DNA from 3 places in the Blastococcus sp. SYSU D00813 genome. Region 1 is predicted to be linked to each of the others. Evidence: riboswitches for the same ligand, from Rfam matches in the RefSeq annotation. Region 1 holds a riboswitch; each other region holds the start of a gene.
What was found. Region 1 has a riboswitch for cyclic di-AMP ahead of ACI8AX_RS08375 (aggregation-promoting factor C-terminal-like domain-containing protein). Riboswitches for the same ligand answer to the same signal wherever they lie in the genome.

Region 1 (4,790 bases):
TCACGACGACGCGCTTGCCGGTGACGTCGAGGTCCTCGGGCCAGTGCTGCGGGTGCACGACCTGCCCGCGGAAGGTCTCGGCGCCCTCGAAGCGGGGGCTGAAGCCCTCGTCGTAGCGGTAGTAGCCGGAGCAGACCGACAGCCAGGAGCAGGTGAACGCCACCTGCTCGCCGGTGTCGGTGCGCTCGGCGGTGACGGTCCAGAGCGCGTCGTCCGACGACCACTCGGCCGACAGCACCTTGTGCCGGTAGCGGATCTTCGAGTCCACGCCGTACTCGCGGGCGGTCTCCTGGATGTAGCGGCGGATCGAGGGGCCGTCGGCGATGGCCTGCGGGTCGGTCCACGGCCGGAAGGAGTAGCCGAGGGTGAACATGTCCGAGTCCGAGCGGATCCCCGGGTAGCGGAACAGGTCCCAGGTGCCGCCCATCGCCTCGCGGGACTCGAGGACCGCGTAGGTGGTGCCGGGCCGCTCGTCCTCCAGGTGGCAGGCGGCGCCGATGCCGGACAGGCCGGCCCCGACGATCAGGACGTCGACGTGCTCTGCAGTTCCCGCAGTCTCTGCGTTCACAGGGGACTCCCGCTCTCCTCGGTTGCTCCGGCCATCGTGCACCGTGCCGACGCCGTTGTCGACACGGTGTCGAGAGGTTCAACGACGTGTCGGCGGGATGGGTGCGGGTCGTCAGGCCGGGACCTCGTCGGTGCCGTAGATGGCGCGCAGCCAGACGGTCAGCAGGACGTCGAGCAGGGCGTCCTCGGCGAGCGCGGGCTGCCGGCCGGCCAGGGAGAGCTGGATGACGCGCTCGTTCATCCAGTTCAGGGCTACGGCGAGGTCACGGGCCGGCGGTCCCGGCGGCGCGGCGCCGCGGGCGCGCTCGGCCTCGATGGCCGCCGCGGTCTCGGTGACGAAGTCCTCCATCACCGACGACCACAGCGCCTGCACCTCGGGGCTGGCCGCCAGCAGCTCGGTCGCGGCGGCGGTCAGGGCCCGGTGGTCGCGGAAGGTGTCGCGCACGGTGACCAGCGCCGCCCGCCACGCGGCCCGCGCCCCGGCGGCCCCGGCCAGCGCCGCGGACCGGGCCGCGCGGGCCTCGCCGACCACGCGGTCGAGCAGTGCGAGGACGACCGCCTCCTTCGAGGCGAAGTAGAAGTAGAACGTCGAGCGCGAGATGCCGGCGCCGCGCGCGAGGTCGTCGACGGAGATCTCGGCCAGCGGCCGCTGCTCCAGCAGGCGCTCGGCGGTGGCGAGCAGCGCCCGCTCGCGGTCGTCGCCCGAGGTGCGGCGCACCCGCCGGCCGCGGGTGGGTCCCGCACCGTCGCCCGTGCCGTCGCCCGTGCCGTCGCCGTGCAGGGGGGCAGCCATGCCCTCGACGCTAGCCGGTGTCGAGGGAGTCGACACTCCGTCGAGCGACGAGCACCCCGATCAGGGCAGGCGCCAGACCGTCGTCCGGCGCACACCCGGCCCCTCGGTCTCGGCGATCTCGTACACGGCCGCCTCGACCAGCCGGTCGAACGGCAGGTAGGGCCGGCCGGGGTCGCCGACGTAGACCGCGCAGCCGGCGTCCCGGGCCCGGTCGAGGAAGGGCAGCACGCGCTCGGTCATCACCCGGTCGTAGCAGACGTCCCCGGCGAGGACGACGTCCACCGGCGGCACCGGGTGGCCGAGGACGTCGCCCAGCACACCGATGCCGGGGACGCCGTTGAGGCCGGCGTTGACCCCGACCGCCGTCCGGCTGAACGGGTCGACGTCGCTGGCGAGCACCCGGGAGGCCCCGGACAGGGCGGCCGCGACGGCCACCAGCCCGCTGCCGGCGCCCAGGTCGAGCACCCGGCGGCCGGCCACGACCTCCGGGGCGTCGAGGACGAACCGGGCGAGGGCCTGGCCGCCGGGCCAGGCCGCCGCCCAGAACGGCGGCGCCTCCCCCGCTCCCCCGGCGCGCACCTCCATCGCCTCCCACAGGGCGACGACGTCGTCGGCCACGTGCAGCCGCACCTCGGGCACCGAGGACGGACGGCGGACCGCCGTGTGCGCGCGGACGAAGCCGGAGGGGATCACGCGGCCCAGTCCACCACGCCGGGGGTGTCGGGCCGGCTCCCCGCCCGGCTCAGTACCAGCCGGTCGACTGGGAGTGGGACCAGGCGCCGCAGGGGCTGCCGTAGCGGTTGTTGATGTAGATCAGCCCGGCGTCGATCTGGCGGTAGCCGTCGCTGGTCTTGGCGATGCCGGTCCCGGCCCACGTGGAGTCGAGGAACTGGGCGATCCCGTAGGCGGTGCTGGTCGGGTTCTGCGCGTTGGGGTTCCAGCCGCTCTCCCGGCCCCACAGCCGCTCGAGGCAGGAGAACTCGGCGGCGCTGCCGACCTGGGCCAGCGCGTAGTCCTTGAACGAGCCCCGGCTCGCGCCCGAGGACGAGGAGGACGACGACGAGGACGACGGCGCGGGTGCGCTGGTCGTCTGCTGCTGGGCGGCCTGCTCGGCGGCCTCCTGCGCGGCCTGCGCCTCGGCGGCGGCCGCGGCCTCGGCGGCGGCCTGGGCCTCGGCGGCGGCACGGGCGGCGGCCTCCGCGGCGGCGGCCTCGGCGGCCAGCCGGTCGAGCTCGGCCTGGTCGGCGGCCTGCTGGGCCTGCGCGGCGGTGACGGCCGAGGTGCCGCGCTCCGAGCGGGAGGCGGCGAGGTCGCCGAGACCGGACAGGTCGGGCGAGGCGGCCGCGGCCGGGTCGACGCCGAGCGCCTGGGCGACGCTCACCGTCTCGCTGACGGGGGCGGCCTCGGCCGTGGCGGGGGTCTCGCCGGTGGCGACGACGCTGACGAGGACGCCGCCGGCGGCGGCCGCGGCCAGCAGCAGGCCGGGGCGGCGGGAGGTCAGCGCCGAGCGCAGGCGGCGGGAGCGGGTGGTGTGCTGCGAGGACATGCGGGGAGTACTCCGAGTGGGGCTGCGCACGCGGCGCCGGCCCCCTCCCGGAGGGGGCGCGGGCGGTGCTGGGTGTCTTCGGGGGTCCCGGAGGCGCGGCGGGGCGCCGTCGGCGGGGGCGGGGCGGGTGCGGGGGCGGCTACGCGAGCGGGACGCGCGACCGGCGGCACCTGCGGGCCGCGGGAGCCCGGAGGCGGGGCATGCGGAGACTCTCCGTTCCTTCCGTGGCCGCCTACCGAGTTAGCTGACGGGTTCGGGCGGGAAGAAGCCCTACCCGGGCACCGACGGAGGTCGGCGCGCGGGATTCACCCCAGGACTGCGGTGGGTCCCCGGCTCGCTCCCGCTGCTGCGGTCGCGACTCGGCGGCGTCCGGCCGAACTCCCCGGGTGGGGTGAGACGACCGGCCGGACGCAGCCACGGTAGGTGCCGTTACCGGCCCGTGACAATGGCACGGGCCGAACTCGCTGCGTGACGGATCTCGCCCCACTCGTCCCGGGCGTCCCCGGGTGCCGCACCGGGACGACGCTGCGTCACGGCCGGGGCACCGGCGGGGTCGCGGGTCGGGTCCCCGGTCAGAGGGCCCGGGGGCGCAGGTCAGGAGGCGACGGGGCGCCGTCCGTCGCCGAGGACGACGAGGTCGGCCGAGCCGCCGGCGACCGAGGAGAGCACGTCCTCGAGCTGCCCGGTCAGCCGGCGCAGCGACTGGCGCGCCTCGTCCCGCTGGCGGCGCAGGTCGTCCACCTCGGCCTGGGCGCCGGCCAGCCGGGCGGCCGAGGCGGCCTCGGCGGCCTCGCGGTCCTGGCGGGCGCGGGCGTCCTCGTCGTCCCGCCGGCGCTCGGCCTCGGCCAGCAGCGCCGCCGCCTCGTCGCGGGCCGCGGCGAGGACGAGGGCGGCCTGCTGGCGCAGGCCGCGCGCCTCCACCCGCGCGGTGTCGCGCTCGGCGACGGCGGCCGCCCGCATGGCCTCGACCTTCTCCAGGCGCGCCTGCGCCTCGGCACGGGCCTCCTCGGTCGTCCGCTGCGCCTCCTCCAGCGCCCCGGCGGTGAGGGCCTCGGCCTCCTCGGCGGCGCGGGCGAGGACCTCCTCGGCCAGCCCGCGGCCCTCGGCGGTCTCCCGCTCGCGGTGCAGCTGCGCCAGCCGGCAGCGGGCGTTCTGCAGCTCGGCGGAGCAGGCCGCGTAGCGGCTGAGGAGGTGGTCGGCCTCGCGGCGGGCGAGCGCGATCTCCGCCTCCGCCCAGGCGACGTAGTTGTCGACCTGGAGCCGGTCGTAGCCGCGCAGCGCGCCGGAGAACGTGGGCGCCGTGCTCAGCAGCCCGTCGAGCCCGCCCGGCGCCCGGGGCTCCCCCTCGAGCGCTCCCTCTGCGTGCGTCCGCTGCGACATCCGGCGCCCCCTGGTCCCCCTGGCCGACACGGTCCGGGCCCCGCGAGCGGCCCGATGGGGGAACAGTGGCAGACCGCGGCGGCCGTCCGGGACCGTCGCAGGCCCGTGCGGGACGACACCGGCGTAGTTCCAGCGGCCCGTGCCCGGCCCGCTACGGCGCGCGGTCGTCAGGTCACGGGCAGGTCACGCGAGCGCGGTGCACGGCCGGGGAGCCGGGCCCGTGCGGACCCGGCTCCCCTGCCGTCGGCGCGGACGGCGACGCTCAGAGCGCCCCGCCGGTCATCGGCCGGATCATCGACTCCTGGGTGCAGGTGGCGACGAGCCGGCCGTCCTCGGTGAAGACCTCCCCGACCCCGAAGGCGCGGCCGCCGCCGGTGAAGGTGCTCCGCAGCGAGTACAGCAGCCACTCCCCCGCGGCGACGTCGTCGTGGAAGTACAGCGCGTGGCTGAGCACCCCGGTCGACAGCGAGCGGTGGGCCAGGGCCAGGCCGACCCCTTCGTGCG
Region 2 (4,790 bases), on a different contig from region 1:
CCATCACCCCGGCGTGGTGCTCGGGTTCGGGCAGGACGACGTCGGCCCACGGGTGCACCGCGCTGCCCGCGGCCGCCGGCGCCTGCGGGCGGGGCGTGGTCCGGGTCATCCCGAGCGGGGCCAGCACCTCGTCGCGGACGACGTCGTCCCACGACCGGCCGCGGTGCCGGGCGACGAGCTCGCCGAGCAGGCCGAAGCCGAGGTTCGAGTAGTGGAACCGGCGGGCGGCGCCGAGCACCACGTGCTCCTCGCGCAGCCGCAGCTCGTCGAGGGACCCGCCCGGTACGCGCTCCCACCAGCCGCCCGGGCTCTCCGCCGACGCGCCGGCGAGGTGCGAGAGCAGCTGGCCGACCGTGCGGTCCCCGAACGGCGTGCCGGGCACGTGCCGCTCGAGCGGGTCGTCGAGGCCGAGCCGACCCTCGTCGCGCAGCCGCATCACGACGACCGCGGTGACCGTCTTGCTGATCGAGCCGAGCCGGTACTGCGTGTCCAGGACCGGGCCGGGCACCTCGCCGCGGCCGGCCGACCAGGCCAGCCCACCGTCCCGGACCACGCCGGCGACCAGCCCCGGCGCCCGGCCGTCACGCTGGGCGAGAGCGGTCCGCGCCAGCAGGGTGCGGGCGGTCGAGGGCAGCACGGGCTCGGGCTCGGACATGACGGCGACCGTAGGCCAGCCCCTCCGGAGCCGCCGGGGTCAGGCCGTCTCGACCGCGTCCAGCCGGCCGGTGCGGCGGGCCCAGACCTCGAAGCCCACGGTGGCGAACGGCGGGACGGAGGCGGCCAGCGCCAGCAGCGCCGTCCCCGGTGACCAGCGCAGCACCCGGGCGGTCAGCAGGGTCACCGCGACGTAGAGCACGAACACCGCGCCGTGCACCGGCCCGAACACCTGCACGCCCACCTCGGAGGTCTCCGGCACGTACTTGACGTACATGCCGGCGAGCAGCCCGACCCAGGTCAGCGCCTCGGCGACGGCGACGGCGCGGAACAGCTGGACGGCGGTGCGCGGGTTCATCGGCTCCCTCTCGACGGCGACAGGCCCTCCGTCTCCAACGGCCGACGGTGCGGCAGGGTCCCCGCCGGGTGCTGTGACGTGCGTGGCAGGGTCGGCGGCGTGCGGGGACTGGCGCGGCGGGAGTTCTGCCTGGTCCTGCTGCGGCGGATGGCCGACGTCCGCCCCGACCTGGTGGCCGAGGCGCTGCCGCGGCTGTCGGCGACCCGCGGCGCGGCGCACGCGGCGCACACCCGGTGGCAGGCCCTGCACCACAGTCCCCGTGCGCCCCGCGGCCTGGCGCTGCGGACGGCGGTGCTCGGCCCGCCGGACACCTGCGTGCCGCGGCGGCACGGCGACCTCGAGCTGGAGCTGCGCCAGTGGCCGCTGCCGCTGTGGCCGCAGCTGCGCTGGCGGGTGGTCAGCGGCCCCGGCGGCGAGGTGCTGGACGAGCAGCTGGTCCGCGGCCCGGGCTCGGGGGTCCCGGCCGCCCGGCCCGACCGGCTGCTGGTCTGGCAGCACGTGGTCGACGACGTCGCCGCCGTCCCGGGCGCCTCGCACGTCGGCGCGCAGGCGCCGGCGCACTGGGAGGTCGCGCTGCCCGACGGCCGCCGCGCCCGCTTCGTCTGGGGCCTGCTGCAGGCGGTCCGGGAGCCCGGGGCGGCCTCCCTGCAGGGGCCCGCGGCGAGCGTGCGAGCCGTGGGGGACAGGGAGGCCCTTGATCAGCCGGCGAGGCGGCGGGCGCCCGCGTAGCCGCCCATCGAGTCGACGCTGGCCACCTTGACGACGTCCCCGGACGTCGGCGCGTGCACCATCTGGCCGTTGCCGATGTAGATGCCCACGTGGCTGACCGGGCTGTAGAAGAACACCAGGTCGCCGGGGCGCAGGTCGGCGCGGGACACCGCCTGGCCCATCTGCGACTGCATGCGGCTGGAGTGCGGCAGGCTGATCCCGGCGGCACGGAAGGCGAACTGGGTCAGCCCGGAGCAGTCGAAGGCGTTCGGACCGCCGGCGGCCCACACGTAGGGGTCGCCGCGCTGCGCCATGGCGGTGTCGACGGCGATCTGGGCGGCGCCGCTGCCGGCGACGATCGGCCGGGACGGCGCGGAGGCCGCCGGCTGGTCCCGCTCGTCGCGGCTGGCGGTCGTCTCCGCGCCGTGGGCGGCGGCCGCGGCGGCGAGGGTGGCCTGCTGCTCGGCGGCGGTCAGGCGCTGGAAGTCCGCGCGGTACTCGGCGATCTCGGCCTCGAGCGCGGCCTGCTGCGCGGCGACGGCGTCGTAGGTCCGCTGCGCCTCGGCGGCCGCGGCGTCGGCGGCGGCCCGGGCGGCCACGGCGGCGTCGCCGGCGGCCACGGCCGTGGTCAGCAGGCCGCTCTGGTGGTCGGCCACCATGCCCAGGATGCTCACCTGGTCGATGAACTCCTCGGGCGAGTCGCTGGTCAGCAGCGCCGCCAGCGACCCGCCGGTCTGGCCGGTCCAGGCGCTGCGGGCCACGCCGCGCACCTGCTGCTGGGCGGTGGCGACCTGCGCCTGGGCCGCGTCGGCGGCGGTCGTGGCCTCGGCGGCGGCGGCCTGCAGGGCGAGGAGGTGCTCGCGGGCCTCGTTGAACTGCTCGGTCACCGCCTCGAGCTCGTGACCGCGGGCGGCCATGAGCTCGGCGGCCTCGGCCGCGGTCTCCGGCTCCTCGGCGCCCGCGGGGGCCGGGACCAGCGCCACACCGAGGGCGACGCCGACCGAGGAGGCCAGCAGGAGGGCCCGGCGGACGACGGGGGTGCGGCGGCGGTGGTGCGGGCGCGCGGGGAAGGCACGCTCAGGGGTCGCCATGGTCCGGCGGCTCTCCGTTTCTCCGACGGCCGCCTACCGGGTTAGCTGACGGGTTCGGGCGGGAGATCGCCCGGTGCACGCGGTGGCCCGCGGGCACTGCACCCCAGGACTGCGGTGGGTCCCCGGCCCGGCCTCCCCCGGAGGGTCGGCCGGCTCGACGGCGTCCGCGGGGTGTCACCCAGGTCGGTGACGCTGCGCCCCGTCGAACACACAGACCGTAAGCGGCGTTATGGGCACGTGACAATCACCAGCGTGTAATTCGTTCGCTCACCGTGAGCAACCGGATCCGTTCCGACACACCGCAGGGGTCGGAGCCCAGGCTCGCCGACCGCCTGACCTGCGCGGATCCCCGACCCGGCGCCTCCGCGCCCGCCCGGAGGACGCCGGAGGGGCCCGCGTGACGCCTGCCACGGCCACCGGCCGGCCCGCGCCCCTCGTCCGCGCCGGGGTTTGCCGGTGCGGCGGCCCGCGCACTCCCGGGGCATGCGCATCACCCGACGGGCACTGGCCCGCCCGCTCGTCGTCCTCGCGATCGCCGGGTCCCTGACCACCGCGTGCAGCAACAGCGGCGGCAACACCGACGTCGACCGCAACGAACAGGAGTGCGGCACCGCGGAGAACAGCGGCGACTGCGCCGAGACGGAGGGCCCGCCGACCGCGACCACCGAGTCCGAGGGCTGAGCACCGCACGCTCCCCGCTGCCCGCGGGGGCCGCGTGGACCCGCGGCCGGGTCTCTGCGGAGCTGCGCTTCCTGGTGGCCGCCGTCCGCGACCGGCTGCGCGGGCGTGACCTCGCGCTGATCGGCGCCGGGCTGACCTTCTACGCCGGGATCGCCGTCGTACCCCTGCTGCTCGTGGCGGTCCGGCTCACCGGGCTGGCGGTCGGCGCGGCGGAGGTGGAGCGGCTCACCGGCCGGCTGACCGAGGTGCTGCCGGCCGAGCTGGGCGCCCGCGGCGTCGTCGTGGACCTGGTGGACGCCGGCCTGGGCATGGACCTGCTGGGCTTCGTGCTGGCCCTGCTCCCGCTGTCGCTCTACGGCGAGGGGCTGCGCCGGGCGCTGCTGCGCTTCAGCGGGCGGCACGACACCCTGACCGGCTGGCGCGGCCGGCTCCTCGGCCTGCCCCTGGTCGTGGCCACCCCGCTGCTGCTGCTCCCGCTGCTGCTGGCCGCCGAGGGGATGGCCGACCTGGGCGCCCGGGACGGCGTCGGCGCCGCGATCGCCCGCTTCGCGCTCGGCTACTACTCGGTGCTGTTCGTGCTCACCGTGCCGCTGGCCTGGGGGTTCCGCGTGGTCGCGGCCGGGCGGATGCGGTGGCCGGCGCTCGTCTCCGGCTCGCTGTTCACCGCCGCCTGCCTGTCGGGCTTCCTGCAGGGCTTCGCGTTCTTCCTCTCCCTGCCGCTGGACCTGGGCGCGCCCTTCGGCGGCCTCACCGCGGTGGGCGCGGCGGTCGCCCTGGCCCTGTGGCTGTTCCTGCTGCACCTGGTGCTGCTCGGCGGCTGGCTGCTCACCGGCGCCCTCGACACCCGGCTGGCGGCCGGCCGGGGCGCTCAGTCGTCGTCGGGCGGCAGCGGGATCCCCGGCTCGACGGGCGGGCCGCCGGGGCCGGGACCGTCGTCCGGCTCGTCCGGCTCGTCCGGCTCGTCCGGCTCGGGCTCCGGCTGAGGCGGCGGCTGGGGAGCCGGCGAGGGGCCCGACGGCGGTTGCGGCGCCGGTGTCGTCCCGCCCCCGCCCCCGCCGCCACCCGGGACAGGCGTGGGCGCCGGCTCGACGTGGTCGGCACCGTTGCTGATCAGGATGGTGACCACCTGGCCGGGCACCGCCCGGCCGCCCCGCGGCGGGCTGGTGCCCACGAACGACCCCGCCTCCAGCGCGCTGTCCACCCGGGCCCGTGCCGTGGCGAAGCCGGCCTGGCGCAGCGTGGCCTCGCAGCCACTGGCCGAGGAGCAGCCGGGCACCGGTCGGGTGTTGCCGCGGACG
Region 3 (4,790 bases), on a different contig from region 1:
GTAGACCATGCCCAGCCCCTCGACGTCGAGGCCGCCCCGCCGGGTGCGGCAGGGCATGGCGAACACGTCCCCGGCGGCGTAGTGGTCGGGCAGCTGGCCGGGGGGCACCGGCCCGGTGAGGACGACGGAGTCGCCCAGCCCCCGCGCCGCGACGGCGCGACGCAGGGCGGCCTCCTCGGGCCCGCCGCCGACCAGGAGCAGCCGCGCGTCCGGGTGCCGCGCGAGCACCCGCGGCCAGCCGGCCACGAGCACGTCCTGGCCCTTGCGCGCGACCAGCCGGGACACGCAGACGACGACGGGGGCCTCCCCCAGCCCGTACCGGCGGCGGACCGCCGTCCCGTCGGCCGCCGGGGAGAACGCCTCGACGTCCACCCCCGGGGAGAGCTGCGCCATCCGCGCGCGCCCGCGCAGCGCCGGCTCCAGCCGGCCGCGGGTGTACTCGCTGATGTAGGTGAGCACGTCGAGCTCGGCGGCGATCCGGCGCATCAGCTGCCGGCCGCCGGGCACGGCGACCCAGCCGGTCTCGTGCCCGTGGGTCGCCCCGACCTGGTGGCGCACCCCCGCCGAGCGCAACGCCGGCGCCAGGAGCCCGAGCGGGGCGGCCGCGCCGTAGAAGGCGGTGTCGCAGCCGTACCGGCGGGCGAGGTCGGCGGCGGCCCGGGCGGCGCCCCGGGTGGGCAGCAGCATCGCCGTCGGACGGCGGACCACCGGGTACGGCAGCGCGGCGTCGTGCTCCTCCCAGCCCGGCGAGCGCGAGGCGAGCACCACGAGGGAGTCAGGCGGGCGGCGGGCCAGCAGCGCCGCCACGAAGGTCTGGATGCCGCCCTGGCGCGGCGGGAAGTCGTTGGTGACGACGAGCGTGCGGCTCACGGCTCCCCCGCGCGCAGCCAGTCCTCGGCGAAGGCGATCCGCTGCGCCGAGGTGGGGTGCGACCCGAAGAACCAGTGCCAGGCCGCCGGCGGGTCGGGGTCGGAGAGGTTGGTCGAGGCGAGCCGCTCCTGCATGTCGACGAACGCCTGCGCGTCCCCGGTCAGCTCGAGGGCGTGCAGGTCGGCGCGCGTCTCGATCTGCCGCGACACGAGGTTCTGCACCGGCGTGGCCAGCAGGGTGCCGGCGGAGACGAGCAGCAGCGCCAGCGCGACCACCCGGCCGTCGCCCGGGGACCCGACGCCGGCCCGGCGCAGCAGCGGCGCGGAGGTGAGCAGCCAGCCGAGCAGGCACACGGCGCCGGCCGCGCCGAGGGCGCCCATCAGCGTGCCGGTGAGGACGTCGTCGGTGGCCACGTGGCCCAGCTCGTGGGCGACGATCGACTCGATCTCGTCGTCGGGGAGCCGGGTCAGCAGGGTGTCGTAGAGGACGATCCGGCGGGTGCTGCCGAACCCGGAGACGTAGGCGTTCAGCGACGTCGTCCGCCGGGAGGCGTCGGACACCAGCACGTCCTCGACGGGTGTGCCGTTCTCGTCGGCCAGCTCCAGCAGGTCCGTGCGCAGCTGTCCGGCCGGCAGCGGCTCGAAGCTGTTGAACGCCGGCTCGATGACCACCGGGTAGAGGAAGGACCCGACGACGACGAGCGCGGCCGCCGCACCGGCGGCCCAGGCCCACCACGTGCGCGGGGCCCTGCGCACCAGCCAGACGAGCACGAGCAGCCCCAGGGCGGTCAGGGCCGCGTCGATGGCCAGCGAGACGACGACGTCGCGCGCCCACAGGGGCCAGCTGCGGGTCGACAGCCCGTACCGGTGGCGCACCACCTCGCCGTAGACGCTGATCGGCAGGGTGACCAGGCGGCCCACGGCGCTGAGCGCCAGCGTGCCGAGCAGCACCTGCCAGACCCACCCGCCGCCCAGCGGCCGGGCGACGGCCTGGACCAGCCGCGCGCCGAGGCGGGTCAGCCCGAGGACGGCGGACACCGCCAGCCCCAGCACCAGCGAGGCGAGCGACGCCGGGCGGATGGCGCCGGCGAAGGCCTCCGCCCGCTCCACCACGGCGGCCGGGAGGCCGGCGCCGGGGTCGGGCGCGGTGGCGCCGCCCGGCAGGGCGGGCAGGAGGGTCCAGGGCGTCCGCAGGACCACCACGAGGACGAAGGCCGCACCGAGGACGACCGCGGCCACGAGCGCGGCCCGGCGGGCGGACACATCCCGAGCTTAGAAGAAGGGCCCCGCTGCCCCTCACGCCTGGCGAGCTCGGCGCGGCCCTCTGCACCGGGGCCGAAGGGACCGGGCCGGTGACCCCCGAGGGGTCACCGGCCCGGTCCTGTCGACGCCCGCTGCGGGGCGCCGGCTCAGACGATGCGGCGGATGGCGGTGATCCCGCCCATGGAGTCGACGCTGACCACCTTCACCGGCTGCCCGGAGGTGGAGGCGTGCACCATCTGGCCGTTCCCGATGTACATCGAGACGTGGCTGACCGGGCTGTAGTAGAAGATCAGGTCGCCCGGCTGCATCTCGCCCCGCGAGACCGAGGTGCCCATCTGCGACTGCATGCGGCTGGAGTGCGGCAGGCTCACGCCGGCGGCGGCGTAGGCGTACTGCGTCAGGCCCGAGCAGTCGAAGGAGTTCGGCCCGCCGGCGCCCCACACGTAGGGGTCCCCGACCTGGGCCAGCGCCGTGTCGACGGCGACCTGCGCGGCGGCGCTGTTCGCCACCGGGCGGGCGACCGCGGCCGGCGCCACGGCCTGACCGGTGTGCGCGGCCTGGGCCTGCTGCACCTGCGCCTGCTGGGCGGCGGTCAGCTCGTCGTACTGCCGCTGGTAGTCGGCGATGTCGGACTGGAGCTGGTCCTCCTGGGCGCTGAGGTCGTCCAGCGTCTGCTGGGCGGCCTCCTCGGCCGACTCGGCGTCGGCCCGGGCCTGCTCGGCCACCTCGGCAGCGGCCGAGACGTCGTCCAGCACACCGGTGGTGTGGCCGGCGATGTGCTCGAGCATCGCCAGGCTGCTGACGAAGTCCTCGGCGGACTCGCTGGTCATCAGCAGGTCGAGGGTCGCCAGCCCGTCGTCGGCGCCGGTGTAGGCGCTGCGGGCGACCTGCCGGATCTGCCCGTCGAGGGAGTCCAGCTGCGCCTGGGTGGTCTCGACCTCCTGGCGGGCGGCCGCGGCGGCGAGCTGCTGCAGGGCGAGGACCTCGCGGGCCTCGTTGACCTGCTCGGAGACCGCCTCGAGGCGGTGGCTGGCGTCGGCGACCAGCTGGGCGGCCTGCTCCGGGGTGGTGGCCGCCTCCGGGTCGGCGGCGGCCGTGCCCGGCAGGACGGTGATCGTCAGGGCGGCGGTGGTCCCCACGAGCACTCCGCGGCCGAGCCGGCGGGAGCGGGTGGGACGGCGGTTCCCGGACGGGAGACCGGGGTGGAACTGATCTCGTGCATGCCCCAGGGCAGGGCGAGGCGTCGCCACGGTCGGCGGCTCTCCGTTCTTCCTCAGCAACCGCCTACCGAGTTAGCTGACGGGTTCGGGCTGGGAAGACGTGCCCTATCTCTGCGCGCCGCGGACGGCGCGTGCACACCGGCATGCCGGCGCACACGAGAACTCACCCCAGTGCTGCGGTGGGTCCCCGGCTCACCTCGGTCCCGGGCGCCCCGTGGTGGCGGCGCCGGAGCCTGCGGTGACTCGGCGGTGTCCGGCCGAGGTCACCCCGCGCGGGGCGACGACCACCCGGTCGGACGCCGGACACGGTACGGACGTGATGCAGAAGTGACAAACGGGGGGTGCGTGCGTTGTGGGAAACAGCACGATCAGCACGCTCGCCACTCCGGTGCGTCACCGTCCCCGGGTCCCCCGGACCCGTCAGCCGATCCGGCGGTGGTCGCCGGACGCGTCGTCGGGCCCCGTCCGGTGCCGCAGCGGGGGCACCAGGCCGCCCTCGGCGAGCGCCCGGACGGCACGGCGCTCCACCTCGTCGAGCTCCACGACCACCCCGGCCTGGGTGGTCGCCGTCACGGGCTCCTCCGCGGGGGACGCCGGACGGCGGGTCATCGGCACCACGGCCGGATCCGTGCCCTGCCAGCCCGGCGGGGCCCCCAGCAGCACCGTGACCACGCAGTCGGCGCAGCCGGTACCGCGGGCGGTGCAGGTGTCGCAGTCGATGAGCATGGCCGCTCTCCTCCCGGTCCTCTCGTCGGTCAGGCGCGACGCTAGGCACGGCCACCGACAGTTCCGGGTCAGGTGCCCGCGTACTCCCAGTGCCAGGGCTCCTCGCGCCCGTTGCCGGGATCGGCCCACGTGGGGTGCAGCCAGCCGAAGCGGCCGGCGTTGGCCACCATCCACCGGTACTGCGGGGTGCCGAAGTCCTGGATGCCGCCGCACAGGTCGACCGCCAGTCCCCAGCCGTGGTTGCTGGTGCCGGGCACGGCCGCCAGCGCCGGCTTCTGCCCGTAGAGGCGGACCTGGCTGGCGTAGGTCCGGTAGGAGTCGGTGATGCAGATCGGCGAGCCGAACGCGGCGGCGTAGGCGGCGTCCATCGCCCGGTAGGCCGCGGCCGCGTCGCAGCGCAGCGAGTGGGCCGCGACCCCGATCTCGCACAGCGCGCTCGGCGGGATCAGGCCGTTGGGGTACCCGCCCCACGACCGCGCGCCGTCGAAGCTCGGCGGGTAGACGGTGTTGCCGCACTCCACCTCGAGCGCGCCCCCGGTCGGCCCGGGCGCCGGCTCGGCCGGGCGCTGGCCGGTGCTCGGCCGGCCGATCATCAGCACCTGGTCCATCGGCAGCGAGCGCACGACGACCGCGCCGGCCCGCGCGTCGGCGGCCAGCATCGAGCGGGTGTCCAGGGCCAGGCCCACGTGCCCGAGGCCCGCCTCCGGCGTCC

Region 2: linked by a shared signal. The riboswitch ahead of ACI8AX_RS09735 (C40 family peptidase) and the one ahead of ACI8AX_RS08375 (aggregation-promoting factor C-terminal-like domain-containing protein) in region 1 are both predicted to bind cyclic di-AMP.
Region 3: linked by a shared signal. The riboswitch ahead of ACI8AX_RS19270 (NlpC/P60 family protein) and the one ahead of ACI8AX_RS08375 (aggregation-promoting factor C-terminal-like domain-containing protein) in region 1 are both predicted to bind cyclic di-AMP.

Annotation. Positions count from the first base shown of each region.
Region 1 covers NZ_JBJGZX010000009.1:29,367-34,156, reverse strand. Annotated here, with positions in the region: gene ACI8AX_RS08390 (flavin-containing monooxygenase) at 1-568, opposite strand, end outside; gene ACI8AX_RS08385 (TetR/AcrR family transcriptional regulator) at 680-1,360, opposite strand; gene ACI8AX_RS08380 (class I SAM-dependent methyltransferase) at 1,421-2,053, opposite strand; gene ACI8AX_RS08375 (aggregation-promoting factor C-terminal-like domain-containing protein) at 2,103-2,906, opposite strand; cyclic di-AMP (ydaO/yuaA leader) riboswitch at 3,121-3,281, opposite strand; gene ACI8AX_RS08370 (hypothetical protein) at 3,501-4,286, opposite strand; gene ACI8AX_RS08365 (acyl-CoA thioesterase) at 4,549-4,790, opposite strand, start outside.
Region 2 covers NZ_JBJGZX010000010.1:144,651-149,440, forward strand. Annotated here, with positions in the region: gene ACI8AX_RS09720 (serine hydrolase domain-containing protein) at 1-655, opposite strand, end outside; gene ACI8AX_RS09725 (DUF3817 domain-containing protein) at 695-1,012, opposite strand; gene ACI8AX_RS09730 (hypothetical protein) at 1,112-1,741, shown strand; gene ACI8AX_RS09735 (C40 family peptidase) at 1,711-2,811, opposite strand; cyclic di-AMP (ydaO/yuaA leader) riboswitch at 2,847-2,938, opposite strand; gene ACI8AX_RS09740 (hypothetical protein) at 3,295-3,492, shown strand; gene ACI8AX_RS09745 (YhjD/YihY/BrkB family envelope integrity protein) at 3,567-4,475, shown strand; gene ACI8AX_RS09750 (penicillin-binding transpeptidase domain-containing protein) at 4,361-4,790, opposite strand, start outside.
Region 3 covers NZ_JBJGZX010000036.1:16,080-20,869, reverse strand. Annotated here, with positions in the region: gene ACI8AX_RS19280 (glycosyltransferase family 4 protein) at 1-870, opposite strand, end outside; gene ACI8AX_RS19275 (M48 family metallopeptidase) at 867-2,132, opposite strand; gene ACI8AX_RS19270 (NlpC/P60 family protein) at 2,279-3,271, opposite strand; cyclic di-AMP (ydaO/yuaA leader) riboswitch at 3,399-3,572, opposite strand; gene ACI8AX_RS19265 (hypothetical protein) at 3,773-4,078, opposite strand; gene ACI8AX_RS19260 (NlpC/P60 family protein) at 4,147-4,790, opposite strand, start outside.